Regions from separate parts of the Kitasatospora sp. NPDC114501 genome, predicted to be linked through region 1. Evidence: riboswitches for the same ligand, from Rfam matches in the RefSeq annotation. Region 1 holds a riboswitch; each other region holds the start of a gene.

Evidence for each region. Region 1 has a riboswitch for cyclic di-AMP ahead of ACZ7RU_RS29550 (M23 family metallopeptidase). Riboswitches for the same ligand answer to the same signal wherever they lie in the genome.
Region 2: linked by a shared signal. The riboswitch ahead of ACZ7RU_RS03890 (LysM peptidoglycan-binding domain-containing protein) and the one ahead of ACZ7RU_RS29550 (M23 family metallopeptidase) in region 1 are both predicted to bind cyclic di-AMP.
Region 3: linked by a shared signal. The riboswitch ahead of ACZ7RU_RS36690 (transglycosylase family protein) and the one ahead of ACZ7RU_RS29550 (M23 family metallopeptidase) in region 1 are both predicted to bind cyclic di-AMP.
Region 4: linked by a shared signal. The riboswitch ahead of ACZ7RU_RS23080 (glycoside hydrolase family 16 protein) and the one ahead of ACZ7RU_RS29550 (M23 family metallopeptidase) in region 1 are both predicted to bind cyclic di-AMP.

Annotation. Positions count from the first base shown of each region.
Region 1 covers NZ_JBVKDS010000017.1:196,275-203,555, reverse strand. Annotated here, with positions in the region: gene purB (adenylosuccinate lyase) at 1-808, shown strand, start outside; gene ACZ7RU_RS29555 (MFS transporter) at 816-2,357, opposite strand; cyclic di-AMP (ydaO/yuaA leader) riboswitch at 2,712-2,849, shown strand; gene ACZ7RU_RS29550 (M23 family metallopeptidase) at 2,853-3,884, shown strand; gene ACZ7RU_RS29545 (APC family permease) at 4,283-5,833, shown strand; gene ACZ7RU_RS29540 (DUF2470 domain-containing protein) at 5,851-6,570, opposite strand; gene ACZ7RU_RS29535 (RidA family protein) at 6,760-7,188, opposite strand; gene ACZ7RU_RS29530 (IclR family transcriptional regulator) at 7,213-7,281, opposite strand, start outside.
Region 2 covers NZ_JBVKDS010000002.1:69,225-76,505, forward strand. Annotated here, with positions in the region: gene ACZ7RU_RS03875 (nucleoside triphosphate pyrophosphohydrolase) at 1-639, shown strand, start outside; gene ACZ7RU_RS03880 (SDR family NAD(P)-dependent oxidoreductase) at 644-1,066, opposite strand; gene ACZ7RU_RS03885 (cytochrome P450 family protein) at 1,344-2,669, shown strand; cyclic di-AMP (ydaO/yuaA leader) riboswitch at 2,891-3,057, shown strand; gene ACZ7RU_RS03890 (LysM peptidoglycan-binding domain-containing protein) at 3,063-3,968, shown strand; gene eno (phosphopyruvate hydratase) at 4,266-5,552, shown strand; gene ACZ7RU_RS03900 (FtsB family cell division protein) at 5,672-6,163, shown strand; partial or broken gene ACZ7RU_RS03905 (DUF501 domain-containing protein) at 6,135-6,668, shown strand; gene ACZ7RU_RS03910 (Ppx/GppA phosphatase family protein) at 6,803-7,281, shown strand, end outside.
Region 3 covers NZ_JBVKDS010000035.1:982-8,262, reverse strand. Annotated here, with positions in the region: gene ACZ7RU_RS36715 (TetR/AcrR family transcriptional regulator) at 172-810, shown strand; gene ACZ7RU_RS36710 (helix-turn-helix domain-containing protein) at 889-1,755, opposite strand; gene ACZ7RU_RS36705 (ATP-binding protein) at 2,174-2,749, shown strand; gene ACZ7RU_RS36700 (DUF397 domain-containing protein) at 3,149-3,412, opposite strand; gene ACZ7RU_RS36695 (sirohydrochlorin chelatase family protein) at 3,981-4,940, shown strand; cyclic di-AMP (ydaO/yuaA leader) riboswitch at 5,383-5,545, shown strand; gene ACZ7RU_RS36690 (transglycosylase family protein) at 5,532-6,854, shown strand; gene ACZ7RU_RS36685 (hypothetical protein) at 7,115-7,281, shown strand, end outside.
Region 4 covers NZ_JBVKDS010000012.1:134,107-141,387, reverse strand. Annotated here, with positions in the region: gene aceB (malate synthase A) at 1-1,007, opposite strand, end outside; gene ACZ7RU_RS23090 (IclR family transcriptional regulator) at 1,256-2,053, shown strand; gene ACZ7RU_RS23085 (hypothetical protein) at 2,228-3,064, shown strand; gene ACZ7RU_RS23080 (glycoside hydrolase family 16 protein) at 3,208-4,524, opposite strand; cyclic di-AMP (ydaO/yuaA leader) riboswitch at 4,526-4,692, opposite strand; gene ACZ7RU_RS23075 (phenolic acid decarboxylase) at 5,158-5,487, shown strand; gene ACZ7RU_RS23070 (alpha/beta hydrolase) at 5,575-6,717, opposite strand; gene ACZ7RU_RS23065 (TetR family transcriptional regulator) at 7,054-7,281, opposite strand, start outside.

The DNA of each region.
Region 1 (7,281 bases):
CGAGAAGCTGGCCGAGCTGGAGCGCCGGGTCGCCGGGCACCTCGGCTTCGACCACGTGCTGACCAGCGTCGGCCAGGTGTACCCGCGCTCGCTGGACTTCGAGGTGCTCACCGCCCTCGTCCAGCTGGCCGCCGCGCCGTCCAGCCTGGCCAAGACCATCCGGCTGATGGCCGGCCACGAGCTGGTCACGGAGGGCTTCAAGGAGGGCCAGGTCGGCTCCTCCGCGATGCCCCACAAGATGAACACCCGCTCCTGCGAGCGCGTCAACGGCCTGGCCGTCATCCTGCGCGGCTACGCCTCGATGACCGGCGAGCTGGCCGGTGACCAGTGGAACGAGGGCGACGTCTCCTGCTCGGTGGTGCGCCGGGTCGCGCTGCCGGACGCCTTCTTCGCCTTCGACGGCCTGCTGGAGACCTTCCTGACCGTCCTCGACGAGTTCGGCGCCTTCCCCGCCGTGGTCGAGGCCGAGCTGGACCGCTACCTGCCGTTCCTCGCCACCACCAAGGTGCTGATGGGCGCGGTGCGCGCGGGCGTCGGCCGGGAGACCGGGCACGAGGTCATCAAGGAGCACGCCGTCGCCTCCGCGCTGGCGATGCGCGCGGGCGCCCGGGAGAACGAGCTGCTGGACAGGCTGGCCGCCGACGAGCGGATCCCGCTGGACCGGGCGGCGCTGGACGCGCTGCTGGCCGACCGGCTGTCCTTCACCGGCGCGGCCGGTGCGCAGGTCGCCGAGGTGGTCCGCCAGGTGGAGGCCGTCGCGGCCGCCCACCCGGAGGCCGCCAAGTACGCGCCGGGCGACATCCTCTGACGTCTGATCAGTTCCGGGCCGAGGGCCCCGCCGCCGGACCGGTGGCGGGGTTCTCGCGCGTCGTGGGGACGTGGCCCGGGTCGAACGGCGGGGTGGTGGTGCCGCACGGCCAGTCGCAGTTCGGCTCGGCCACCGGCTGCTCCTCGGGGGCCAGCACGTTGCCCCGTACGGTCGCGAAGGCGATCAGCCCGCCGGCGGCCAGCAGGCCCGCGCAGATCAGCATCGCGGTGTGGAAGGCGGAGTCGACCGAGGCGGGCACCCGGTAGGCGTCGCCGCTCAGCCCGGCCAGCGCCGGCAGGGCGGCCACCGCGAGCAGGCCGGCCGCGCGGGCGGCGGCGTTGTTGACCCCGCTGGCGATGCCCGCGTGCCGGACCTCGACGGCCGCCAGCACGGTCGCCGTGAGCGGCGCGACCAGCAGCGTCATCCCGCAGCCCATCACCGTGACGGCGGGCAGCACGTCCACCCAGTACGAGGAGTCCGGGCCGGTGCGCAGCATCAGCAGCACCCCGGCGGCGCACACCATCGGGCCGACGGTCAGCGGGACGCGCGGGCCGATGCGCTTGCCGAGGCGGCCGGCCCGGGCGGACAGCGCCAGCATCAGGACGGTGATCGGCACCAGGGCGAAGCCCGAGACCAGCGGCGAGAACCCGGACACGATCTGGAGCTGCACCACCAGCAGGAAGAAGACGCCGCTGAACGCCGCGTACACGCACAGGGTGACCAGGTTCACCGCGGTGAACAGCCGGGAGGAGAACAGCCCGAGCGGCAGCATCGGGTCGGGGGTGCGGCGCTCGACGGCCACGAAGGCCACGCCGAGCGCCAGCCCGATCGCCCCGCTGACCCAGACCGCGGGGGACAGGCCCTCGCCGGCCGCGGTCAGCGCGTAGGTGATCGCGCCGAGGGCGACGGCGGCGAGCACGGCGCCGAGCACGTCGAAGCGCCCGGCGGCTCCCTCGTCCCGGCTCTCCGGCACCGAGCGGGTGGTGACCGCGATCACGGCGGCGGCGAGCGGCAGGTTCAGCAGGAAGATCCAGCGCCAGCCGGGGCCGTCCACCAGCCAGCCGCCGAGGAAGGGGCCGACCGCGGCCGACACCCCGCCGAGGCCGGACCAGAGGCCGACCGCCGCCGAGCGGTCGTCAGGGTGGAAGACCGCCTGGAGCATGGCGAGCGAGCCGGGGGTGAGCAGCGCGCCGCCGATGCCCTGGACGGCGCGGGCGGCGATCAGCACGTGGATGTTCGGCGCGGCGGCGCAGGCCGCGGAGGCGATGGCGAACCAGACCACGCCGATCAGGAAGACCTTGCGCCGCCCGTACCGATCGCCGAGCGCGCCACCGAGCAGGATCAGGCCCGCCAGGGTGAGCAGATAGGCGTTCAGCGTCCACTGAAGGGACGCCAGGGAGGCGCCGAGGTCGGTGCCGATCCGGGGCAGGGCGACGTTCACCACGGTGCCGTCGAGCATCGCCATGCTGGAGCCGAGCACCGTCGCCAGTAGTACCCAGCGACCCTGCGCGGTGCCCAGGCGCAGGGTGCCGGCCTCGGAGGTGGCCACGGGCGAATCCTGCGCTGCTGAGGCGCACGTGACAAGGGTCACCGGTGGGTGTGTTGGGGTTGGGCGGTGGGTGAGCGGGTGGGTGCGCAGCGTGGCCGATCTCGGCGCAGGGTCGCGGATCAGTGGCGGGGGGTGAATGGATTGTGTACGCACCGTGCGGCCCGGCCTGCGGAGGGTCACCGGTCCAGGGGGGATCGTTGCCGTTTCAAGAGATCGACATTGCTTCACCCGAACGGATGGGTTTTAGTTCAGCGACCGCCCGGCCAGTCCGGACGGATCCGCCGGGTGGAACGCCGAGTCCTGCCGCCGCCCGGTGGTTCGAAACGAACTCTGTACGGCAGGAGCGGGGGACCCACAGGTAAGTCGCCGGACCGGAGTTCGCGCCTCAGGGCGCGGGCGTCCAGGACCGGCTAGGGGTGAAGCCGCGCATGCGGCCGGGCAACTCCAGCCCGAACCCGACAGCTCACCTCGCAGGCGTCGGAGAGGAAAAATTCCATGCCTGCTCAGGCTCGTCGTATCGCCCTGCCCCGCGCCGCCCGCATCGGCATCGCCACCGCCGTCACCGGCGTGTCCTTCGTCCTCCCGCTCGTCACCGCGGTGAGCGCCCAGGCGCACACCGCTCCGGCCGCCCCGGCCGCCGCCTCCACCGAGGCCAAGCCGGCCGCCCCGGCCGCCGCCCCGGCAGCCCAGGCCGCTCCGGCCGCTGCCCAGGCCGCGCAGGAGAGCTACCGCGTCGTCAGCGGCGACACCCTGTCCAAGATCGCCGACGCCAAGAACGTCGACGGCGGCTGGCACGCCCTGTACGAGCAGAACCGCTCGGTCGTCGGCGCCAACCCGAACCTGATCTTCCCGGGCCAGCAGCTCGCGCTGAAGGGCCACGCCGCCGCGCCGTCCGCCGACGCCGCTCCGGCGAAGCCCGCCGCTCCGGCGAAGCCCGCCGCCCCGGCGAAGCCCGCCGCTCCGGCCAAGCCGGCCGCTCCGGCGACCCAGGCCGCCAAGCCGCAGGCCCAGGTCCAGGTGAAGACCGAGGCCGCCAAGCCGTCCGCGCAGCTCCAGACCCAGGCGCAGGTCGCCGCTCCGGCCGCGGCCGTGACCGCCACTCCGGTCGCCGCCGCCACCTCCGGCTACGTCGCCCCGCTGGCCAACCCGAAGCTGGGCACCGCCTACGGCGTGGCCGGCTCGATGTGGGCCTCCGGCCACCACACCGGCCAGGACTTCGTCGCCGCGACCGGCACCCCGCTGCGCGCCGTCGCCAACGGTGTCGTGGTCAAGGCCGGCAACGGCGGTGCCTACGGCAACGAGGTCGAGATCAAGCTCGCCGACGGCCACTACGCCGAGTACGCGCACCTCTCCTCGATCGGTGTGAAGATTGGTCAGACCGTCACCGTCGGCCAGCAGATCGGCCTCTCCGGCGCCACCGGCAACGTGACCGGCCCGCACCTGCACTTCGAGATCCGCAACGGCTCGGAGTACGGCTCGGACATCGACCCGGTCGCCTACCTGCGCGCGCACGGCGTCGCGCTCTGACCCGGAGCCGCTGAGCTTCCAGGGTTTCAGGAACCACCGCTGCTGCGGGGCGAATCGATCCTCCGGGATGGTCATGTCGGGTGACCGCTCGACCGGGTGATCGCCGCACAGTGGACATGGGCGCGGGACACGCCCAGGCCGGCCCGGCCGCACGGGGACCTCCTCGTGCGGCCGGGCCGGCCGCTGTCGTTTCCGGGGCCGGGTCCGTTCCGGGGCTGGGTCCGTTTCCGCGCCGTTCGGCCCCGCCATGCCGTTCGAGCGGTCGAACACGGCGTCAACTCCGCTGCTCCGCCGGGTGGTCGTCGGCGCCGCGGGTGCCTTCGGCGCGCCATGCTGGCGGACGGTCATCGCCCGGCCGGTCCGGTCGGTCGGGCGGGTCCGGGAGGCGAGGAGGCCGGATGGCGGTCCGGAGCGGGGACGTGACGGAGGAGACGGTCGGGAGGGACCGGCCCGGGTCGGGCGGGGTCGACCGGTTGAAGGCGGACTCGGTCGGCCTGGTCGGTGTGGTGTTCATGGCACTCGCCACCGCCGCCCCGATCACCGCGATGACCGGCAACCTGCCGATCATCGTCGGGCAGGGCAACGGTGTCGGCGCGCCCGCCGCGTACATCGTGGCGACCGTGGTGCTGACGGTGTTCTCGGTCGGGTACGTGGCGATGGCCCGCCACATCACCGCGGTCGGCGCGTTCTACGGCTACGTCTCGCACGGGCTGGGCCGGGTGGTCGGGATGGCCTCGGGCCTGCTCGCGGTGCTCGCGTACGTCGTCACCGAGGCCTCGGCCCTCGGCTTCTTCGCGTACTCGCTGCGCGGGCTGGTCCGTTCGCAGCTGGGGGTGGAGCTGGGCTGGGGCTGGTACGCGCTGTTCGGGGTGGCGGCGATCGGGGTGATGGCCTGGTTCGACCTGCACCTGACGGCCAGGGTGCTCGGGGTCGCGCTGGTGCTGGAGATCGGGGTGCTGGGGGCGGTCTCGTTCGCGGTGCTGTTCTCCGGCGGCGGGCCGGACGGGATCGTGCTCGACGCCGTGAACCCGCTGAACGCGCTGAAGGGGGTGGGGAGTTCGGGTGCGGCGGCGGCCGGGCTCGGCCTGTTCTTCGCGTTCTGGTCCTGGGTGGGGTTCGAGTCCACCGCGATGTACGGCGAGGAGTCCCGGGATCCGAAGCGGGTGGTGCCGCGGGCGACGCTGGTGTCGGTGATCGGGGTCGGACTGCTCTACGTCTTCGTGTCCTGGATGATCGTGTCCGGCAACGGGGTCGAGCAGGCGGTCGCGGTGGCGAGCGGCGGGGTGCCGGGCAAGGACGGCAACAGCCTGTTCTTCGACCCGCTCGGCGTGCACCTGGGCGCCTGGGCGGTGAAGGTGTTCCAATGGCTGGTCGTCACCGGCTCGTTCGCCTGCGCGATGGCCTTCCACCAGTGCGCCGCCCGGTACCTGTACGCGATCGGGCGGGAGGGGCTGCTGCACCCGGCACTCGGCCGCACCCATCCGCGGCACGGCTCGCCGCACGTCGCCTCGGTGGTGCAGTCGGTGATCGCGGTGGGGCTGGTGGCGGGGTTCCTGGCGGCCGGGATGGACCCGTACGCGCACCTGTACACCCTGCTGGCGCTGCTCGGGACGATGGCGATCCTGGTCGTGCAGACGCTCTGCTCCTTCGCCGTGGTCGGGTACTTCCACGTGCGGGGACGGCACCCGGAGACCGCGCACTGGTTCCGGACGCTGGTCGCGCCGCTGGTGGGCGGGGTGGCGATGGCCGGGGTGGTGGTGCTGCTGGTGCTCCACAAGGACGCCGCGGCCGGGGCGGCGGCGCACACGCTGGTGTTCCGGCTGATCCCCTACCTGGTGATCGGGGTGTTCGCGGGCGGGGTGGGGCTGGCGCTCGCGGTGCGCCGGTGGCGGCCGCGGCTGTACGCGCGGATCGGGCGGGTGGTGCTGGAGGACGCCGTCGAGCGGTGACGGCCTTCGGCCGGCGCTCAGCCGCGGTGCACCGGCAGGCCGTACTGGGCGGCGGACAGCAGCTCGTGCATCCGGTGGCCGAAGTCGTCGGTGTCACGGGCGGGTTCGGGGAAGACCAGGCGGACGTCGCGGTGGCCGTGCGGGTGGTCCAGGCGCAGCACCAGGCCGTAGCGGTCCAGGGCGAGCGGGCGGACCTCCGGGTGCCGGGCGAGCACGGCCGGGTCGAGCAGCCGGGTGAGGACGTCGAGTGCCTCGGCGTGGTCGTCGGCGAAGTGGGTGAGCAGCGCGGCCTCGTGGCGGGCCAGCGGGTCCGGGGCGGCGAGGGCGAGGTCGGCGGCGGTGATCGCGCCGGTGCCGTACGGGGTGGCGAGGACGGCGTGGGCGACGTCCACCCGCAGGTGCACGCTGAGGCCGTCGTCGGCGAGGTGGGACAGGTGCAGCCGGCCGGCCAGGGTGAGGCGGGCGCGGACCCGGTCGCGGACCGCGACGGGGGCGACGTCGGTGACGTCGAGGACGACGGCGAGGCCGTCGGTGGCACCGGCGGCGGCAGTGGTGAGCGGGTCGTCCAGGGCGGTGCGCAGTCGCAGCCGGGAGCCGTGCACGGAGACCGGGGTGTCCAGGTGGTGGTGCTCGCCCAGGGCGCGGACGGTGAGCGAGGAGGCCGTGGCGAGCAGGCTGTGGATCCGTTCGGCGGTGGTGGGCTCGGGGACCTCGGGGTCGCCGGTGGGCAGGCTCATGGACGGACCTCCAGTTAGTTAGGTGAGCCTAACCTAATGTGCGGGTGGGAGTGTGGCAAGCAGGTGTCCGGGGCGGCGGGGGGCGGGTTTCGGGCACGTCGAAGGGCCCCGGGCACGTCGAAGGGCCCCGGGCCCGTCGAAGGGCCCGGACGCGCGGGCGGCGTCCGGGCCCTTCGGCGCGGTGGCGGGTCAGCCGATGACGGCCTGGGCGTCGATCTCGACCAGCATGGGCTCCTGCGGCAGCTCGACGAAGACGGTGGTGCGGCACGGCTTCACGCCGCCGGGCTTGACGTTCTCGTCGATGAACTCGGCGTAGACCTCGTTCATCAGCGGGAAGTCCGCGCGCTTGGTGAGGTAGACGCGGAACATCACCACGTCCTCGATGGTGGCGCCGCCGGCCTCGACGATGGCCTTGACGTTCTCCAGGGTGCGGCGGGTCTGCGCCTTCACGTCGCCGTGGTACAGGTACTCGCCGGTGGCCGGGTCCTGCGGGCCCTGGCCGGAGACCTGGAGGATCGGGCCCTTGCGGACGCCCTGGGAGAACATCCAGGCGGGGGCGGGGGCGCCGTCGGTGCGGATCTCGGTCTTCTCGCCGATCGGGGAGTGCTCGGAGGACATGGGCTTCCTTAGTTTGACTGGACGTCAGTTGTGGTCGGGGCGGCCGCAGTCGGCCGAGATCGCGCGGGTGGTGGCGAGCAGCTGGGGGAGCAG
Region 2 (7,281 bases), on a different contig from region 1:
GTGACGGTGATGGACCGGCTGCGCTCCCCGGGCGGCTGCCCCTGGGACGCCGAGCAGACGCACGAGAGCCTGGTGAAGTACCTGGTCGAGGAGGCGTACGAGCTGGTCGAGGCGATCGAGGAGGGGGACCGGGGGACGCTGCGCGAGGAGCTGGGCGACGTCCTGTTGCAGGTGTTCTTCCACTCCCGGATCGCCGAGGAGCACCCGACCGAGCCGTTCACCGTCGACGACGTGGCCGGGGACATCGTCGAGAAGCTGATGTACCGGCACCCGCACGTGTTCGGGGATGCCGAGGCCGTTGGCGCCGCCGAGGTGGAGGCGAACTGGGAGCAGCTGAAGGCGGCCGAGAAGGCGGACCGCGAGTCGGTGCTGGACGGCGTGCCGGCCGGGCTGCCCTCGCTGGCGTACGCGGCGAAGCTGGTGTCCCGGGTGCGCCGGGCGGGCTTCACCGGGGTGCCGGACGAGCCGTACGAGCTGCCGGCCGAGCTGACCGCCGACTCGGCGGGCCGGCTGCTGCTCGCGGTGGCGCAGCGGGCGCACGACGCCGGGGTGGACGTGGACGCGGCGCTGCGGTCGGCCGCGCGCGGTTACCGGGACGCGGTGCGCGCGGCCGAGGGCCTCGGGCCGGACGGGGAGTAGCGGTTCAGGCCGCCTTGGCGGCGGGCTCGGGGCGCCGCTGCGGCGGGACGAGCTCGCCGATGGCCTCACCGACGAGGACGACCAGTTCGGCGAGCCGCTCCAGGTCGAGGTGGTCGGGCAGCTCGGCCAGCGAGATGATCCGCTCGCCGCCCGGGCCGGCCACGGCGAACAGGTCGATCGGCCCGAGGTGCTTCTCGGCGGTGTCCACGAGGGCGGCGACGTCACTGGGGCGGCGGATGTCGCCGCAGACGCCGACGACGGGGCAGCCCGGCCGGTCGAGTTCGGCGGCGAGGTCCTCGGCGATGCCGACGTGCTGGTCGGCGATCAGCATGCCGACGGTGCCGGCCGCGGCGAACCGGCGGGCGAGGCCCGCGCCCGACCCGCCGTCGAGGACCGCGACGACGACGACTGACCCGCTGACCCGCATGGTCTGCTCCTCCCTGTGGGCGACACCGCACCGGCGCCCACGCGTACTGCGGAGGATCGTAGGCACGTCCCGACCCCCCGCAACAGGGATTACCCCTCAGGTGACCAGACTCACGCCCGCCCCGCGGCCAAGAGTCGGCCAAGAGCTGTCCACGGACCGGCCACGGACCGTCCAGGAACCGGCCACGGGGCGGCAACGGAGCGGCCACCGGCCGTTGGCGCGCCGGCCGCGGTCCGTCGGGGGAGGGCGGTCCCGTCGCACCGGATACGGTCGGTCCATGCCAGCTCAGCCCCACCCCGCCCGGCCCGCCGCCGCGCCGTCCGACGCCCCCGCCCCGCAGCTGTTCACCTGGGAGTTCGCCGCCGACCCGTACCCCGCCTACGCCTGGCTGCGCGAGCACGCCCCGGTGCACCGCACCACCCTGCCGAGCGGCGTCGAGGCCTGGCTGGTGACCCGGTACGCGGACGCCCGGCAGGCGCTCGCGGACGGCCGGCTGTCGAAGAACCCGGCGCACCACAGCGAGCAGGCGCACCGCACCGGCCGGGTGGGCATCCCGGGGGAGCGGCAGGCGGACCTGATGACCCACCTGCTGAACATCGACCCGCCGGACCACACCCGGCTGCGCCGGCTGGTGTCGAAGGCGTTCACCCCGCGCCGGGTGGCCGAGTTCGAGCCGCGGGTGCAGCAGCTCACCGACCGGCTGATCGACGGCTTCGCACAGCGCGGTTCGGCGGACCTCATCCACGAGTTCGCCTTCCCGCTCCCCATCTACGCGATCTGCGACATGCTCGGGGTGCCGTCCGAGGACCAGGACGACTTCCGCGACTGGGCCGGCATGATGATCCGGCACGGCGGCGGCCAACGCGGCGGCGTGGGGCGGGCGGTGAAGCGGATGCGGGCGTACCTGCTGGAGCTGATCCACCGCAAGCGCGCGGACCTCGGGGACGACCTGATCTCCGGCCTGATCCGGGCCAGTGACCACGGCGAGCACCTGACCGAGAAGGAGGCCGCGGCGATGGCCTTCATCCTCCTGTTCGCGGGCTTCGAGACCACCGTGAACCTGATCGGCAACGGCACGTACGCGCTGCTGCGCAACCCGGAGCAGCGCCGGCTGCTGCAGGAGTCGGTGGCGCGTGGGGAGAGCGCGCTGCTGGAGACCGGGATCGAGGAACTCCTGCGCTACGACGGGCCGGTGGAGCTGGCGACCTGGCGGTTCGCGACCCGCCCGCTGACCATCGGCGGGGTGGACATCCCGGTCGGCGACCCGGTGCTGGTGGTGTTGGCCGCGGCGGACCGCGACCCGGCCCGGTTCGCGGCCGAGAACACCCTGGACCTGGCCCGGACGGACAATCCCCACCTGGGCTTCGGGCACGGCATCCACTACTGCATCGGCGCCCCGCTCGCCCGGCTGGAGGGGCGTGCCGCGCTGGCCACACTGCTTTCCCGGCTGCCCGATCTGCGGCTCGCGGAAAGCCCGGAGAACCTGCGCTGGCGCGGTGGTCTGATCATGCGTGGGCTGCGCGAACTGCCGGTGGAATTCAGTCCGGAGAGCCGCTCCCCGCACACGCCTCCGCAGGCCCCGTCCGGGCCCGCGAGCCGCTGAGACCACGCTGACGGGGCGTCGCCGATCGCCTGCCGGCGGGGGTGTGAACAACCATCAATCCGGACATAACCCCGCTGTTGGTAGGCGATCGGACACGGGCCGTAATTGTCGTGTGATATCGACGATATGAGCTTGTGATTGGTCTGATGTTCTGTCTACTCTCCCTGGAGTTCGCAGCTGCGGACCTCGTGCGCGGAACGCCGAATCCTGCCCGCCGCGCCACGGGAAACCGACCAGACCCTGGGCAGGGGCGGGGGACCCAGGTTTGTTGCCGTCTCCCACGGCTTGGGGTGAAGCCGCCCGAGCGGAATCGTTTCCGCTTACGGCGGCCGGGCCACCTCCCGGTCCGAACCCGACAGCTCACCTCGCAGGCGTGCGGAGAGGGACCTCTTCATGCTGTTCGTCGGAACCGGCCGTCACCGTCGTCGCACCCAGACCGAGAAGGCCATCGCCGTCGCCGGTGTGGCCGGCGTCGGACTCGCGATGCCGCTCCTCACCGCCACCGGCGCCTCCGCCGCCCCGGCCTCCACCTGGGACTCCGTCGCCCAGTGCGAGAGCGGCGGCAACTGGAGCATCAACACCGGCAACGGCTTCTACGGCGGCCTCCAGTTCACCTCCAGCACCTGGAAGGCGTACGGCGGCACCGCCTACGCGGCGCAGGCCAACCAGGCCGGCAAGGCCCAGCAGATCGCGGTCGCCGAGAAGGTCCTGGCCTCGCAGGGTCCGGGCGCCTGGCCGGTCTGCTCCCAGAAGGCCGGCCTGACCAAGGGCGGCGCCCCGGCCGTGGTCGACACCTCCTCGGACGCCAAGCCGCAGTCCGCCCCCAAGCAGCAGGCCCCGAAGCCCGCCGCCAAGCCGGCCGAGAAGCCGGTCGTGCAGAAGCCGGTCGCCCAGAAGCCGGTGCAGAAGCCCGCCGCGCAGCCGGTCCAGCAGGCCGCCCCGCAGCAGCAGGCACAGCCGCAGACCCCGGGCTTCTCCGGCCAGGCCGGCTGGGACGCCGACGCCAAGGTGTACTGGTACCAGAACAACGGCGCCTGGTACTGGACCAGCCACCAGAGCGTCTACCAGCAGTACGCCGGCCAGGCCGCCGCCCAGCCGCAGTACGCCCCGCAGGCCGCGCAGTCGGCCCCGCAGGCCGGCGGCCACGACTACACCGTCCGCACCGGTGACACCCTGTCGACCATCGCCGCCGCCCAGGGCGTGTCCGGCGGCTGGCACGCGCTGTACGACCAGAACCACGCCACCGTCGGCGGCGACCCGAACCTGATCATGCCCGGCCAGGTGCTGCACCTCGGCTGAGCCGTCGGCTCCGGTGCCGACGCCCGTCGGCGCACGACGCCGACACCGTTCCACCCCGCCGTCCGAAGGGGGCCGGTCCTACCGGCCCCCTTCGTCCGTATTCGCCCGCTCCGGTGGGACAAGCTGGGACAAGCAGGTGAACTACCGGTGCGTAGCGGGGCCACACGCTGAGACGGGACCGAGGCGGAGGTGGTCCCGGGAGCCCGGGCGGTTAGGCTCTGGTCGTAACGACTCCGCAATCGTCCTGCTGACAGCACCACCGTCAGACCGGACCCTGCTTCCGCAAGGAGATGCCTCGTGCCGTCCATCGATGTCGTCGTAGCCCGTGAGATCCTCGACTCCCGCGGCAACCCCACGGTCGAGGTCGAGGTCGGCCTCGACGACGGCAGCACGGGTCGTGCCGCTGTCCCGTCGGGTGCCTCCACCGGTGCCTTCGAGGCCCTGGAGCTGCGCGACGGCGACAAGAACCGCTACTTCGGCAAGGGCGTCGAGAAGGCCGTCCTGGCCGTCATCGAGCAGATCGGCCCGGAGCTGGTCGGCTACGACGCCACCGAGCAGCGCCTGATCGACCAGGCCATGCTGGACCTGGACGCCACCCCGGACAAGTCCTCGCTCGGCGCCAACGCCATCCTGGGCGTCTCGCTGGCCGTCGCGCACGCCGCCTCCGAGGCCAGCGACCTGCCGCTGTTCCGCTACCTGGGCGGCCCGAACGCCCACGTCCTGCCGGTCCCGATGATGAACATCCTCAACGGCGGGTCGCACGCGGACTCCAACGTCGACATCCAGGAGTTCATGATCGCCCCGATCGGCGCGGAGTCCTTCTCCGAGGCCGTCCGCTGGGGCGTCGAGGTCTACCACACGCTCAAGGGCGTGCTGAAGGAGCGCGGCCTGTCCACCGGCCTGGGCGACGAGGGCGGCTTCGCCCCGAACCTGGACTCCAACCGCGAGGCCCTGGACCTCATCGTCGAGGCCATCCAGAAGGCCGGCTACGTGCCCGGCCGTGACGTCGCGCTGGCCCTGGACGTCGCCTCCTCCGAGTTCTACGAGAACGGCGCCTACCAGTTCGAGGGCAAGGACCTCACGTCCGCCGAGCTCATCGAGTACTACGCCGAGCTGGTCGCCGCGTACCCGCTGGTCTCCATCGAGGACCCGCTGGACGAGTCGGACTGGGACGGCTGGAAGGCCATGACCGACAAGCTGGGCGACAAGGTCCAGCTGGTCGGCGACGACCTGTTCGTCACCAACCCGGCCCGCCTGGCCCGCGGCATCGAGACCGGCACCGCCAACGCGCTGCTGGTGAAGGTGAACCAGATCGGCTCGCTGACCGAGACCCTGGACGCCGTCGAGCTGGCCCAGCGCAACGGCTACCGCTGCATGATGTCGCACCGCTCCGGCGAGACCGAGGACGTCACCATCGCCGACCTGGCCGTCGCCACCAACTGCGGCCAGATCAAGACCGGTGCCCCGGCCCGCTCCGAGCGCGTCGCCAAGTACAACCAGCTGCTGCGCATCGAGGAGATCCTCGACGACGCCGCCGAGTACGCCGGCCGCGGCGCCTTCCCGCGCTTCAAGCACGAGGGCTGACGCGCACGGCCCGCACGAGGGCCGGGCGCTCCCGGTAGCGCACGCCTGACCGGTGCCCCGCCGTTCACCCCGTAGGGTGGACGGCGGGGCACCGTCGCGACCAGGAGGGGATACGGGAGATGGCTGGCTGGAGGATCCCGGGCTTTTCGGCCCGGCCCCGGTTCACGAGCCGGGCGACCGTCCTCGTCCTGGTGCTCTGCTCGCTGGTGGCGATCCTCGCCTACCCGACGCGGCAGTTCATCTCCCAGCGCGCCGAGATCTCCGCCCAGCGGGCGAAGGCCGACCACGCGCGCCAGCAGGTCGAGCAGCTGCGCCGGGAGAAGGCCCGCTGGCAGGACCCGGAGTACGTCAAGGCGCAGGCCCGCGCCCGGCTGCACTACGCGGTGCCGGGGGAGACCCCGTACATCGCGGTGGACCCGGCCGGCCAGGCCGCCCGATCCTCCGGGCCCGCCGCACCCGCCTCCTCCGGCGGTACGGCGCAGGCCGCCAAGCCCTGGTACGCCAGCATCTGGGACTCGGTGGACGCCGCCGACACCGCCGCGGCGGCCCCCGCCGCCCCCCTTCCCCTCCCACCGTCCCCCGTTGGAGACACCTCCTCCCATGACCACTGAGAACCACCCCACCGTCTCCGACGCCGACGTCGCGGCCATCGCCGCCCAGCTCGGCCGGGTGCCGCGCGGCCTGCGCGGCGTGGCGCACCGCTGCCCCTGCGGCAACCCGGACGTCGTGGAGACGGCTCCCCGGCTGCCGGACGGCACGCCGTTCCCCACGCTCTACTACCTGACCTGCCCCAAGGCCGCCTCGCTGATCGGCACCCTGGAGGCGGAGGGCGTGATGAAGGACCAGAGCGCCCGGCTCGCCGAGGACCCGGAGCTGGCCGCCGCCTACCAGAAGGCGCACGAGGACTACATCGCCCGGCGCGACGCGATCGAGGTGCTGGAGGGCTTCCCGAGCGCCGGCGGCATGCCGGACCGGGTGAAGTGCCTGCACGTGCTGGTCGGCCACTCGCTGGCGGCCGGCGAGGGCGTCAACCCGCTCGGCGACGAGGCGATCGGCATGCTGGAGGACTGGTGGGCCAAGGGCCCGTGCGTCTCCCCGGCCGAGGTCGAGGCCGCCGCTGAGCGGGTCGCCCGCAACCGCGCCAAGGAGCAGGACCACGAGGCCGTGATCGCCGCCAAGGAGCAGAAGGCCGCCGAGCGCGCCGCGCGGAAGCGGGCCGCCGAGGAGGCCGCGGCGGAGCAGGAGTCCGAGTGAGCACGACCCGCGTGGCCGCGATCGACTGCGGCACCAACTCGATCCGCCTGCTGGTCGCCGACCTCGACCCCGAGACCGGCGCGATCACCGACCTGGACCGCCGGATGATCGTCAACCGGCTGGGCCAGGGCGTGGACCAGACCGGCCGGCTGCACCCGGACGCACTGGCCCGCACCTTCGCGGCCTGCCGGGAGTACCAGGAGATCATCTCCGGCTTCGGCGTCGGCCCCGAACGGGTCCGCTTCGTCGCCACCAGCGCCTCCCGGGACGCCGAGAACAGCGACGAGTACGTCAAGGGCGTGCGCGACATCCTGGGCGTCGAGCCCGAGGTGGTGAGCGGCGAGGAGGAGGCGCACCTGTCCTTCGTGGGCGCCACCAAGGAGCTGACCGGCGGTCAGTTCCCCGGCCCGTACCTGGTGTTCGACCTGGGCGGCGGCTCCACCGAGTTCGTGCTCGGCACGGACGACGTGCAGGC
Region 3 (7,281 bases), on a different contig from region 1:
CCGGGCCGTCGGACCATGGCGCCGGCTCCACCAAACCCCCGTGTCGGTGGAGCCGGCCGTCTTCGTGGCGGCCGCCCGGGCCGCGCCCGTCGTCGGGCGCGGTTCCCCGGTGCGACTGTCGGCTCCACAAGTATATTGGCTCGGAGCCAACGAACGTTCGGAGCAGACACGATGGCACCTCGCGGGGATTCGGTCAACGAGGAGATGCGGCAACGCTCCCGTCGGCGCATCATGCGGGCCACCGTCGAACTGGTCGACCAGCGCGGTTACGCGGGAACCACACTGTCGGACATCGCCGAGCGGGCCGGGCTCGCCCGCGGGCTGCTCTCGTACTACTTCGACGGCAAACGGCTGCTGATGCAGTCCGCGACGCACCGGATGATGCACCAGGCACTGGCCGGCGCGCTGGCGGAACTGGCCCCCGGCTCCTCCCCCGACGCCCGGCTGGCCCGGGCGATCGACACCGTGCTCTGGCTGGCGCTGGACCACCCCCGGGTGATGCGCTCCCACCTGGCACTGATCCTCGACCCGGACACCGGCGCCTTCGTCCAGGACCCGGAGCAGCAGCAGCTCGGCGCCATCCTCCAGGGGCTGCTGCGGGACTGGGGCGCACCCGACCCGGTCGCCGAGCACGCGGTGCTGCGCAGTGCGCTGATGGGCGGCTGCATCGGAGTGCTGCTGCCCGGCGCCGAGATCCCGCTGGCACCGATCCGGGCCGACCTCTTCCGCCGCTACGAGCTGGCCTGGGAGCTGGGTCGCCCGCCGCACCCGACCCCGCCGGAACGCGAACGGCCGCCGGCCCGCGGCTGACGGCGGGTGGGCGGCCTGGCGAACCGCTACCGGGGGCCTCGCGAGGGAGGGGGCTCACAGGCCCCGGGCGGCAACGGCTCAGCGTTCCTTCAGGATCGAGGCGAGCAGGTCTATCGTGCGCTCCGGCGTGAGGCTGTCCACGCAGAGCCGCTCCATGACCTGGATGTAGGCGTCGACGTCGTCACGCTTGTCCAGGTAGAGCGCGCTGGTGAGCTGCTCCAGGTAGACCACGTCCGCGAGGTCCTGCTCCGGGAAGCGCAGGATCGTGAACGCCCCGGACTCGCCCGCGTGCGCGCCGAACCGGAACGGCATGACCTGGATCACCACGTTGGCCTGCTCGGCGACGTCGATCAGGTACTGCACCTGACCGCGCATCACCTTGGGCCCGCCGACCGGCCGACGCAGCGCCGCCTCGTCGATGACCGCCCACAGGCGCGGGCTGGCGCCCTCGGCCAGCAGCTTCTGGCGCCGCAGCCGGAGGCTGACCCGCCGCTCGACCTCCTCCTCGCTGATGACCGGCCGACTTTGGCCGAAAACCGCCCGTGCGTACTCCTCGGACTGCAGCAGCCCGGGGATGAACTGCACCTCGTAGGTGCGGATCAGCTGGGCGGCCTCCTCCAGGCCGACGTAGGTCTGGAACCAGCCCGGCAGCACGTCGTTGAAGCTGTGCCACCAGCCGGACTTGTTGGCCTCGCGGACGAGGCCGAGCAGGGCCTCCCGCTCGATGCCGTCGTCCACGCCGTACAGACTGAGCAGGTCGGCGACGTCGCGCTCCTTGAAGCTGACGCGGCCGAGCTCCATGCGGCTGATCTTGGACTCGGAGGCCCGGATCGCGTAGCCCGCGTCCTCGCGGGTGATGCCGCGCGCCTCGCGCAGGCGGCGAAGCTGCGAGCCGAGGAGGATCCGGCGGACCATCGAGCCGCCGCCCGGCTGAACTGTGGTCATGCGGTCGAAACCTCCACCTAGGGCAAACAGCGCACAGTCTGCCATCAGTTGAGCGCTCACGGTGCCGATACTGACGGATGTTCCTATCAGTTCCGCACTCCGTGCACCAGGATGCACGTGCATTCGGCGCTTGCATATGCCAATAGTGCGACTGCACGTGAATCGACTCTTGCATCTGCAGTGAGCGCACACCACCATGGTGCACGTGCACCTGCACATCCCTGGCAATCCCGCGGGCTCCGCGTCGACCCCACGCGCGACTCCGTGCACCGACCCGACGGCGTCCCCCGCGTCATCGGGCGTCCGAGTGCGCGGGCGCCTGGTCGAGGGGGCGGCCGAGCGGCCGAGCGAGTCGGAGGTGACCGGCATGACCCCGGCGGGTCCAGCCGTGTCCGCCCCCTTATGGGAGGAGCTCTTCATGAGCACCGGTACGGCTTTGGCGGTTGACCCCCTTGTGGTCACCTGTACGCTCGCTCCTCGCTTCGAAGCCGTCAGAACCGCGCGCGACTTCGCTCGAAGCACGCTCCAGCGCTGGAGCCTGACGGAGCTGTTCGACGACGTCGCGCTGGTGGCCTCGGAACTCGTGACCAACGCCCTCCGGCACGCGATCGGCGCACGGCCCGATCAACCGGGCGGCATCCAGGGCGAGTACGACTTTCCCGTGCAGCCGACCGCGGGCGGCCGGCTGCCGATCCGAATAAGCCTGGTGCACCGCGCACCCCAGGTGGTCTGCGCGGTGAGCGATCCGAGCAGCATCGGCCCGATCGCCCGGGAGGCCGACTTCGTCGCCGAGTCGGGACGCGGACTGCACCTGGTGGAGTCGTTCAGCCGCTCCTGGGGCTGGCACCCGCTGGGCAGCGGCAAGGTGGTCTGGGCGATGTTCGAGGCGGAGAAGGTCGACGGCTCCCCGCTGGACGGACACCCCGAACTCGGCGGCCGCTCACCGCTCGACGGCCCCGTCGAGGTCGGCGGACGGCATCGGCGCTCGGCCTAGGACGGGCCTCGCGCCCAGGACGGACTCCGCGCCGGACGGCGCGCGGCCGGTCGAGGGAAGCCCCGGGAGGACCACACCCCGGGCGACCCTTCCGCCAGGCCCCGCCGCGGATCTCCGGTGCCACGGAGCCCGGGACCTCCCGCGCCACGGACCCGCGAGCGGCTCAGGGCGGCCCGGCGGCCGGGCGAATCCGGCGGCGGCCGCCGGGGCGACGCCTCCGGATCGAACACCGCAGCGTCGGACACCGCAGCGTCGGACGCCTCCGGAGGAGCGACAACCGGGGCGGCGGTTTCGGGAGCAACGATTCCCGGAGCGGTGACATCCGGAAGAGAGAAAGACAAAGGCCGTCGTGGTGTCGGCACCCACGACGGCCCCCCGATGATGGAGCACGGCGGCCGGTCAGACCGCCAGGTGGTCGAACTCCCCGTCCTTCGCCCCCAGCAGCAGGGCCGCGATCTCGGCCCGGGTGTAGATGAGGGCCGGACCGTCCGGGAACCGCGAGTTGCGCATCGCCACATCGCCTCCCGGCAGCGCCGCGAACTCGACGCAGTTGCCCTGGGAGTTGCTGTGCCGGCTCTTCTGCCAGACCACCCCCTGGAGATCGGCCGCGGCCATCCCGTTGTAGGGGTCGTACGAGCCGTGCGTGTCCTGCGAGTCGTGCATAGAAATCTCCCGAAGAGCTCCGGAGTTGTCGTCCAGCGCGGCGCCCCCGGCGCCGCCGAAACGAACGGGCCGGCCCCGTACCGGTCCGGCACAACGCCTCACTTGACGCGATGATAGCCGCAGTGCACGTGCATCAGCACGGGACGTTGCAGGTGCACCAGGCCTTTTACCCGCATTCGCCAACTCTTCACGGCCCTTCTCCTGACGGTACGTAAACGGACATAGCCGATGAATCACCGGGCTCGTGATAACCGGCCGTGAGCACTTCCCCGCTGAATGTTGATCTTCGAGCGCCGGGAGTCGCACCCCCGTGACCCTGCGTCAAACCATCCTCGTGCTGTGAGACATCTCACGCACCCCAGGTGCAACGCCCGCCCACTCGGATCGCGTCGTGGTAACCACCGGAGACCGTACGGGGGTTGGGTGAGGAATGTCCGGATTGTAGGCAAAGCGCCCGGACCGGTGCCGAAGACGCACCGGGTTCGCACGGGGTCCGCACCGCGACCACGCGGATCCCGTCCGGCAGCCGACTGCAAGCCCGACGGGCCGATGTCCTACGATCTCCGGCATGAGCACCGCAGCCATTCCGGGCGCGCCACTGCCCGTCCGCACTCCAGGCTCCCGTGCGCGGGGGCGCCACCGTCGTCCCGAGCGCCCCGAGATCCCGGCCGGCGCCCCGGCCCTGGTGCTCGCCGTGCCCGCGACCGCCGGGCCCGAGTCCCGCTCGGTCGTCGAGGAACTGCTCTCGATCGTCCGCACCGAGCAGAACGGCGTCCAGACCGCGGTCGGCTACCTCCCCGGGAACGGCGCCGAGGGCGCGGGCGGCGAGGACCGCACGGTGGCCGAGCTGCTGGCCCTGGCCGCCGAGGCCGGGCTGCCGATGCCCGTCCTGGTGCCGCTGGTGCCCGGCCCGCACACCTTCCTGAGCGAGCTTCACGCGCTCGCCGCCGAGTACGGCGCTCCCGTCACCGACCCGCTGGGCCCGCACCCGCTGCTGGCCGAGGCCGTGCACGTCCGGCTGTCCGAGGCCGGGCTGGCCCGGGCCGACCGCGCCCGGCTGTTCGCCATCGCGACCGCCGCGGACGGCGTGGTGCTGACCACCGTCGGCGGCGAGGACGCGGCCGCCGCGGCCGGCATCACCGGCGTGCTGCTCGCCGCGCGGCTGGCCGTGCCGGTCGTCGCCGCCGCGCTCGACGTGCCCGGCTCGGTGGCCGCGGCCGTCAACCACCTCAGGGACACCGGCTCGCAGCGCCCGGCGCTGGCCCCGCTGGTGATCGGCCCGGAGGCGGACTCCGAGCTGCTCGCCACCGCCGCCGAGGAGACCGGCTGCCCGTCGGCCGCGCCGCTGGGCGCCTACCCGTCGGTCGGCCAGCTGATCGCCTCCACCTACCTGGCCGCGCTGCCCATGCCGTCCGCGGAGGACCTGGCGCGGGCCGAGGCGGAGGCCGCGGCCGCCGCCGAGGCCGAGGGGGCCCTGGAGGGCGTTCGCGGCGCCCACGCGGCCGCCGAGGGGTCCCTCGGGCAGTAGTCGACACCGCGCGCCGGTTCGCGCGCGCCGAAGGGCCCGGAACGGTTCGCGTTCCGGGCCCTTCGCATTGGTCCCGTACGGGAACCGGGCGCAAGGAAGTGGAATGTCCGTTCTGGCGCTATTTGAAGGGAAATAGGGAACGCGCGCACGGACACGTGAATCACGGCCGCCCCGCTCGCCTCCGGAGCACACTCTTCCGCGATTCAACGCGCCGTCATGTCACTCCTGAGGCATAGCCAGTTGTCGGTTTCCGCAACAGAATTGCTCGAAAACGATCATTTACGATCATGGTCGCCTGCAATTTTGGCAGTTCTCACTAAACCGTGATGCGCGTCACAGGCATTTGCAGTTTGAACTTAAGTCTGATTAACGTGCTCCCCGTTCGTGACCACACGAACCCGGTTCATCCGCAACGCCGAGTCCTGCCGTCGGATGTCCTGGCATCGCGAAAACGCACCACGGCAGGAGCGGGGGACCCACAGGTAAGTCGCCCCGGACCGATCTCCGGAACGGTCCAGGGCTAGGGGTGAAGCCGCGCTCACCGCGCGGCCGGGCAACTCCAGCCCGAATCCGACAGCTCACCTCGCAGGCGTGGGAGAGGACCGCGTCTTCATGCTGCCCACCAACGGCACCAGCCTGTCCAGCCGCACCCGCCGCGTGATCGCCGCCCTCGGCGTCGCGGGCGTCGGCCTCACCGTCCCCTGCCTCACCTCGGGCACCGCCTCCGCCGCCACCGTCGCCACCTGGGACAAGGTCGCCCAGTGCGAGAGCGGCGGCAACTGGAGCATCAACACCGGCAACGGCTTCTACGGCGGTCTCCAGTTCACCTCCAGCACCTGGTCCGCCTTCGGCGGCACCGCCTTCGCGGCGCGCGCCGACCTGGCCACCAAGGACCAGCAGATCGCCGTCGCCGAGAAGGTCCTCGCCTCGCAGGGCCCCGGCGCCTGGCCCGTCTGCTCCGTCAAGGCCGGCCTGACCAAGGGCGGCACCCCGGCCGCCGTCGACACCTCGGCGGGCTCCACGGCCGGCTCGACCACCGCCACGCCCGCCCAGGGCGCCAAGCCGGCCGCTCCGGCCGCGAAGCCCGCCGCCAAGCCCGCGCAGGCCCAGACCCCGGCCGCCAAGCCCGCCGCGCCCGCCCAGGACGGCGCCCAGGCCGCCACCGACTCCGCCGCCTCCGGCAGCCGGAGCGACTGGGCCCAGAAGCGCCAGCAGCAGGCCCAGGGCGGCGACTACACCGTGGTCGAGGGCGACTGGCTGTCCTCGATCGCCGACCGGCACAACGTGCAGGGCGGCTGGCAGCGGCTGTACGAGCTCAACCGCGGCACCCTGGCCGACGGCCCGGACACCATCTACCCGGGCCAGCACCTGTCCTTCGACGGCTCGTCCGCCGACAAGTCGGGCTCGGACTTCACCTGGTTCGACCGCTCGCAGAAGTCCGGCCAGTCCGCGGACGGCGGCGCCGTGAACGCCAAGCCGACCGCGCAGCCCCAGGCCCCGGCCGCCAAGCCCGCTCCGCAGCCCCAGACCCCGGCCCCGGCCCCGGCCGCCACCGGCAGCATGGCCGCCGCGGTGTCCTTCGCCGAGTCGAAGGTCGGTCAGGCGTACGTCTACGGCGGCACCGGCAACGGCGGCTGGGACTGCTCCGGCCTGACCCAGGCCGCGCTGCGCGCCGCGGGCATCTCCGTCCCGCGCGTCGCCGCCGACCAGGCCGCCGCCAGCACCCACGTCTCGCTGGACAGTCTCCAGCCGGGCGACCTGCTGTTCTGGTCCAACAACGGCAAGGACTCCGGCGTCTACCACGTCGCGATCTACGTCGGCAACGGCAAGTACGTCGAGGCCGCCAACCCGAGCTCGGGCGTCCGCGAGCAGACCATCGCCAACTGGGCCCCGGACTTCGCCGGCCGGGTCTGAGGACGGCGAACAGCCGACGGCTGACGGGTGACAGCTGACAGATTTCAGATAACAGATAACAGATTTCATCATCTGTCATCTGTCAGCTGTCACCCGAACGCTGACCACCCGCCACCCCCGGGGAGAGTCTGGTCGCTCTCCCCGGGGGTTCCGGCATTCCCCCCGGCCGCCCTGGCTCTGTCCCGCGGATCCGCCGAATCCCGTGGTGGACACCTCCTCCCAACGGGCATGCTGCTGCTCTGCACCCGAGGAGGAACCACATGACCCAGGTCACCGTCACCCTCGACGCGAATCTCGCGATCGACGCGATGATGCTCTCCGGCACCAAGAACCCACAGGACGCCGTCGAGCTGATCCTGCACGACTACCTGGCCCGCGGCCGCCGTACCGAGACCCGCACCGGCGAGGCCGCCGACGGACACCGGCT
Region 4 (7,281 bases), on a different contig from region 1:
GTGTAGGCGGCCATGAACGGCGAGGCCATGGTGACGCTGTTGCGGTCCGGAAGGATGTAGTGCCCGCCCGCGTCGCGGAAGTTCTTGACGATCGAGAACAGGTAGTCCCAGCGCCCGGCGTTGAGCCCGGCCGCGTGGTCGCGCAGCTCGTGGAGGATCTCGTCCATCTCGAACGCGGCGGTGATGGTCTCGATCAGTACCGTCGCCCGGATCGTGCCGTACGGGATGCCGAGTTCGGCCTGGGCGTGGGTGAACACGTCGTTCCACAGCCGGGCCTCGAGGTGGCTCTCGGTCTTCGGCAGGTAGAAGTACGGACCGGAGTTGGGGTCGTCGGCGCCCCTGGCCAGCAGCCGGGCGGCGTTGTGGAAGAAGTAGAGGCCGAAGTCGACGAACGCGCCGGCCACCGGGGTGCCGTCGACCAGCAGGTGGTTCTCGTCCAGGTGCCAGCCGCGCGGGCGGACCACGACGGTGGCGAGTTCGGCGGCGGGCTTGAGGGTGTACGCCTTACCGGTCGCGCCGGTGAAGTCGATCCGGCCTTCGAAGGCGTCGATCAGGTTGACCTGGCCGCCGACCACGTTCTCCCAGGTCGGGGAGGTGGCGTCCTCGAAGTCGGCGAGCCAGACCCCCGCCCCGGAATTGAGCGCGTTGACGACCATCTTGCGGTCGGTCGGACCGGTGATCTCGACCCGGCGGTCCTGGAGTGCGCGCGGCGCCTCGGCGACCTTCCAGTCCCCGGCCCGGATCCCGGCGGTCTCGGGGAGGAAGTCCAGCGTGCCGGTGGCGGCGATCTCCGCGCGACGGGTCCTGCGCCGGGCCAGCAGTTCCTGTCGGCGCCCCTCGAAGGCGCGATGGAGCCCGGCGACGAAGGCGGTCGCCTCCGGCGTGAGGACCTCCTCCGCCCGGTGGACGCGGGGACCGGCGACAGTGACGACCGGAGCGGCGGCGGTGGAGGCGGTTGGGGAGAACCCCGGCCGGAGGCTGGGCGAGGGCCCCTGATCTGCAGCCATGAGCAGCACACTCCTAAGACGGTTGGGCCTGGCGAAGGAAGCTCCGGCGGGAACTCCTTCCGGAACTTCCTCAGGGAACTTTCTCGGGGAACTCGCTCGGGAGACTTCCTCGATCGGGACCCGCAGTGAGCGAGTTCGATTCTGTAAGGTGGAGACTAGTTTCCGCGATACAGAATTTCAACGATTTGTTGAAGAGGTTGAAGAGATCGCCGGGACTCCACTCCTCCCCGACAGCGAAGGGAACGCCGGTGGCTGCGACCCCCGACCCAGCATCGACGACAGGCGCCGACCGCCCGGGCGGCGGCGTGCAGTCCGTCGAGCGCGCCTTCCAACTCCTGGAGGCGCTGGCCGACTCCGGCGGCGTGGCCACGCTCAGCGAGCTCTCCACCACCTCCGGCCTCCCGATGCCGACCATCCACCGACTGGTTCGTACCCTCGTCCAGCAGGGCTATGTCCGCCAGGACACCGCGCGCCGCTACACCCTCGGCCCCCGGTTGATCCGCCTCGGCGAGACGGCCGGCCGACTGCTCGGCAGCTGGGCCCGCCCGTACCTGGCCGAGCTCATGGAGGCCACCGGCGAGACCGCCAACCTGGCGGTGCTGGAGGGCGGCGAGGTGGTGTACGTCGGCCAGGTGCAGTCGCGACGCTCGATGCGGATGTTCACCGAGGTCGGCCGACGGGTGCAGCCGCACTGCACCGGCGTCGGCAAGGCGCTGCTCGCCCAGCTGCCCGAGGACGAGGCGCGCGCCGTCCTCGGCCCCAACCCGCTGCCCGCGCACACCGAGTACACGGTCACCGACCCGCAGGAGCTGCTGCGCCAGCTCGCCGAGGCGCGCGAGCGCGGATACGTGGTCGACGACCAGGAGCAGGAGATCGGCGTCCGCTGCATCGCGCTCGCCGTCCCGGGCGCGCCGACGCCCACCGCGCTCTCGGTCTCCGGACCGGAGGCCCGCATCCGGGCCCTGGAGGAACAGGCCGGGGCCGCCTCGCTGGTACCGGTGATGCACCAGATCGCGACCCGGCTGGGGCAGGTCCTCGCCCCCTGACCGCCCGTCAACCCCCGCTGCGGGCCGATGCGGTCGGGGCTGCCCGTCGCGTCATCCGTTCGGGCGGACGACGGGCGGGTTGCCACCGGGCCCGGGCGGCGGCTCCGCCACCCTGGTGCCGACGCGGCCCGCAACGGCGCGGGCGGCCGGGATGCGAGGGCAGGGTGAGCGGGGATGGAGCAGCAACACCGGGGCGTGCGGGACGGCGTACGGGGCGGTGAGGTCCGGGGCGGCGACGCACCGGGTGGCGAGTGGCCGGGCGGTGGCGGGCAGGGCCGTGGCACGCGGCGCACCGCGAGAGGCCGGAGGTTCGGCGGGGCCGGACTGGTCGCGGCCGTGGCGGCGGGGTGCGCGGTGACGGTGCTGGCCACCGACCCGTCCTGGGCACTGCGACGGCCCGAGCCCCGGCCCGCGCTGGAGGTCGTGGCGGGCCCGGCCATGGCGACCACCCTGCCCGCGCCGTCGACGCCCGAGGCCTCCACCCTGCCCGCGCCGTCGACACCCGAGGCCTCCACCCTGCCGGCCCCGGTGAGGCCCGGGACAGGCACCGGGGCCGGGTCCGGGACGTCCGAGGCCTCCACGCTGCCCGCGCCGGCCGCCGCTCGGACGTCCGACTCCGACCTGGAGGTGATCCGGCTCGACCCGGACCCGGCCACGCCCGGCGGCACCACCACCGTCCACGCCTTCGTCGGCAACGGGGGCCCGGACACCACCGCGTCCCCGTTCACGGTCGTGGTCGCCCTGCCGGAGGGCGTCACCGCGGAGGGCCCGTACTTCCCGTCCGACTGCCAGGTCATGGGCCACGGCCGCATCGTGCGGTGCGTGTTCGGCCCGGGTCTGCCGGAGGCCCGCAGCGCGACCGCCCTCATCCCGGTCCGGCTCGACCCGGGGCTGCCGGCGGGCAGGTTGAGCGGCGGAGCGGTCACGGTGCGCAGCGCGGACGACCGGAACGAGGCCAACAACCGGCAGCCGTTCGACATCACGGTGGTCGAGACGACCGCCCGTTCCTGAGCCACCTGGTCCCGCCGGTAGGAGCGGCCCTACCGGCGGGACCCTCCCGTCCGCGGAACCCTCCTGTCGACGGGATCCTCATGCCGACGGGGGGCCGCCGGCCCGGCCGTCCTCCCGGCGCCAGTCCTGCCGGAGCGCCGGTCCTACCGGTAGACGCGGACGTAGTCGGCGGCGAAGGTGATCGGGGCGGTCCCCTGCGGCGCGGGGTGGTACTGCCCCGCGCACACCGAGAGGTTGAGGATCAGGTACGCCGACCAGGTGGCGCCGACGCCCTTGCCGTCCGAGAAGACCTTGACGCCGTTGACGTACCAGTCCACCGAGTTGGCGCCGTAGTAGGTGCCGATGGTCACCCACTGGTCCTTCGCGATCGCGCTCGCGTCGGTGTAGTACTTCCCGTTGCCCGGGTTGACGTGGTTGGTCAGCTCCAGCAGGTTCGGGTTGTCGGGGTGGTACTCGAAGGAGTCGATCTCCCCGTTGCCGTTCTTCCAGGTCCACAGGGCCGGCCAGGCGCCGCTTCCGGCGGGCAGCTTGACCCTGGTCTCGGCGTAGTCGCCGGTCTTGACCTGGAAGCCCTCGCCGGAGCCCTCGGTGGTCAGGAAGCCGGTGTTCCAGGACTGCTTGCCGTTCTCCAGCACCGGACCGCCGGACGTGGCGGTGAAGGTGGCGACACCGTTGGCGACGCTGACGTTGTTCCTGTTCAGCCAGTCGAGCTTGTTGTCGTCCGGGTTGTGGTTGCCGTACCGGTACGCGGTGCTCTTGTCGCCGACCCAGCGCTGACCCCAGCTGATCGCACCGTTGAACTCGTCCGACCAGGTCAGCGACTTGCCGGCGACCGGGGAGGCCGGTGCCGGGGCGCTCGGGCTCGGGGTGGTGCTCGGCGTCGGGGTCGACGTGGCCGTCGGGGTCGTGGTCGGCGTGGTGGTCGCCGTCGGAGCCGGGGCCGGGGTGGACGTCCCGGTGGCGGAGACCACCAGCTGCTGCGAGGGCAGGTTGTGCCAGCTGCCGCCGAGGTCCTGCCAGAAGCCGAACTCGGTGTACGTCCCGGCGGGCAGGGTGCGCGCACCGCTGGTGAAGTTGACCCCGCTCGGGCAGATCTGCACGTTGGAGGCGTTGCCGGGGAAGTCGAGGTTGGTGCCGCGCGCGTCACGCACACCCACCCCGACGGTCTTCGCGGTGAAGCAGGCCGAGGAGTGCAGGCCGAGCGAGGCGGTGGTGGCCTTGCCCGCGACCATGGTCGCGGGGGCGAGCCGGTCCTGGGTGACGGTCGGCGCGGTGGCGGCCTGGGCACCGCTGACGGACGGCAGGCCGAGCAGGCCGGCGCCGCTGATGGCGAGCGCCCCGGTGGCGGCGAGGGCGGCGTTGCGGCCCCGGTGGGACGGACGGGCGTGGCGCGGGCCGCGACGGCGGGCGGCCACGGGGGCGAGCACGGGCCGGTGCGTGGAGCTGGCAGGCTGGGGCATGGGGTGACCTCTGCGACGCCTGCGAGGTGAGCTGTCGGGTTCGGGCTGAGGTTGCCCGGCCGCCGGTGGGACGGCTTCACCCCTAGCCGCGGCCCGCACGCGGGAGGCGTACGGGCCGGGCGCTGACCTTGGTTCCCCCGCTCCCGTCCGCTGTGGTGCTCGGTGACCCGCCGGCGGGTGGACAGGACTCGGCGTCCCGGCGGCGGGGTCCGCGAGGGCGGACGACCGTTGCAGGCTAGGCAGGTCGTCCGTGAACGGACAACCCGGCCCGCCCCGTTGTCGCGCAGCTCACAGTGGTGTCGATCAACGACGCAGGGTGGCAGCCGAGTTGATCGGTTTCCGGGAGGGGGCCGGGCCGGGGTTCCGCTCCGGGCTCGCCCGGGCCCGGTCGGCCTGGTCGTGGGTGCCGTCCGCGCCGGTCCCACACCCGGGCGGCGGCCTCGTGGTGACCTGGCGGCGGCGTGGTGGCAGCGTGGTGGCGGACCGTACCGTGGCGAGTGCCTGACCGAGTGGGCCCGGTCGGATAAATTGGGAGTCTGACATCATCCGCCGTGCACAAGAGCGGCGAGCCCGACCGGATGCTCGCCACGACCCGACAGACACGACCTGACAGAGACGAGGACCCGCCCCACCATGACCGCGCCCCTGCCCGCCTTCGCCGGCCGCACCTACCTCTTCCAGGCCGACAACGGCGCGGCCTTCCGCAACACCTACTCGGCCGACGGCACTCGGCTGCGCTGGGAGGGCCTCGGCGAGTCCGCGGGCCAGTGGGAGGACGTGCGGCTGCACGTCGCCGAGGTCGCACCGGAGATCTACTTCGTCAGCTGGACGGAGCAGAGCGGGATCACCGTCAGCCATGTGATGGACCTCGGCAAGCTGACGGTGCGGGCCTTCTGGACCTTCGAGGGCGAGGGCGGCCGGGTCGGCGAGCTGCACACCGGGACGCTGGAGCGAGTGGCCTGAGCGGCGGGACGATCGAACCCCCGGAGCCACCGCTCCGGGGGTTCGGTCGTTGAGGTCCGCTCGATCGGGCTCGCGCTCGTTCGGGTTTCAGACGGTCTGGTTCGGCACCTTGAGGTGCTGGGACAGCCACTCCAGCGAGGACGGCAGCAGGGCGCTCCAGGTCTCGAAGTTGTGGCCGCCGTTCTCCAGCATGCTGTACGAGACCTTCATCGGGCTCCGCACCGCGTCGACGAAGGCCTCGGTCTCCTGCCGGTAGCCGCCGTCGCCCCTCTTGGTGCCGGCCAGCAGCACGGACACCTTCGGCTGCGGCAGGTTCTTCAGCCGCCACATCAGGTTGGCCTCGTCGCGGCGCTGCTTGCTGCCGCCGAAGAGGTCGCCCGTGGTCGGGTCGTCGGCGGCGTCGTAGTAGGCGGAGAGGGCGACGGCCGTCGGGAAGACGTCCGGGTGGCGCATGGCCAGCTTGAGCGCGCAGTAGCCGCCGGTCGAGTTGCCCATGAAGGCCCAGGCCTGCGGGTCGGTGGAGACCCGGTAGCTGGCCTGGATCGCCGAGGGCACGTCCTTGGTGAAGTAGGTGTCGGACTGCGGGCCGTTCGGGACGTCCTCGCACTCGGTGTCCTGCGGCAGCGCGGGCGAGGGGCGCACCAGGACCATGACGGTCGGCTGCATCCGGCCTTCCTGCAGCAGCTTGAGCGCGGCGCCCGGGTAGTTGAAGCGGGTGATCAGGTTCTCCGCGATTCCTGGGAATCCGGTGCTGACGATCACGGCCGGGAACTGCTTCTGGGCGTACTCCGGCTGGAAGTACTGCGGGGGCAGGTAGACGTAGCCCTCGGTGGACAGCCGGCTGACCGCGCCGTCGATCCGGACCTTGCGGATCTCACCGGACTGGCTCGGCTCGCGGCCCATCGCCCCGCCGCCCTTGACCGAGGCCTGGCCCATCGTCTCGACCATCAGCCGGCCGGAGGCGTCCGCCTTGTTGTGTATGACCACCGGGCCGGTTTCGCCGGTGCCCAGCAGGTCGTCCCAACTGCTGTAGAAGGCGAAGTAGTTGTTCGCGACCAGGCCGAGGGCCGCGAGCACCGCGAGCTGGGTGGCGAGCAGGGCGCCGATCCGGCCGAGCACCGCCTGCCAGGTCTTCTTCGCGAGTCTGGGCCACAACCAGACCGTGCCGACCATCATCACGACCGCGACCAGCGCGGTCAGCGCCAGCACCTTGTGGCTCGTCAGACCCATGTCCCGCTTGCTCCCACGCCTCGAACTCCAGCCCCCTCCGCTGGGGACATCCGGGGAGGTCACCCCGGTTCCCCCGCCGGGGCGCGAGGAACAACCCTAACGCCAGCTGGGAGAAAGCCGATCGCGGCTGGGAGGTGACGGGGAGTGGGGCGGACGGATGACAACGTTCAGATAACAGATTTCGAAAGTTGTCATCTGAAATCTGAACTCTGAAATCTGTTACCTGTCAGCCGTCGGTGCCAGCCGCCGGCTACCGCCGGGGCGCCGACCCGTGGCAGCCGGCAGTTGGCAGTCAGCAGTCGGCAGCCATCCAGGGTGGAGCCGAGCCCCGACGGCTCAGCCCATGCGCTCCCAGAGCCGGAGCCCCGCCGTGAGCTCGCGCATGCAGCGCGCGCCGAGGTCCTGCGGGGAGCCCGGACCGTCGAGGGGCGCCTCGGAGGACGCCCACTGCTCCAGCGCCACCCGGATCGCCGCGGTCGCGGCGGCGGAGGCCAGCCGGATCTCCAGCGGGTCGGTGCCGTCCGGGCACCGCTCGGCGAGGGCCGTCCGCAGCCGCTCCTCCGA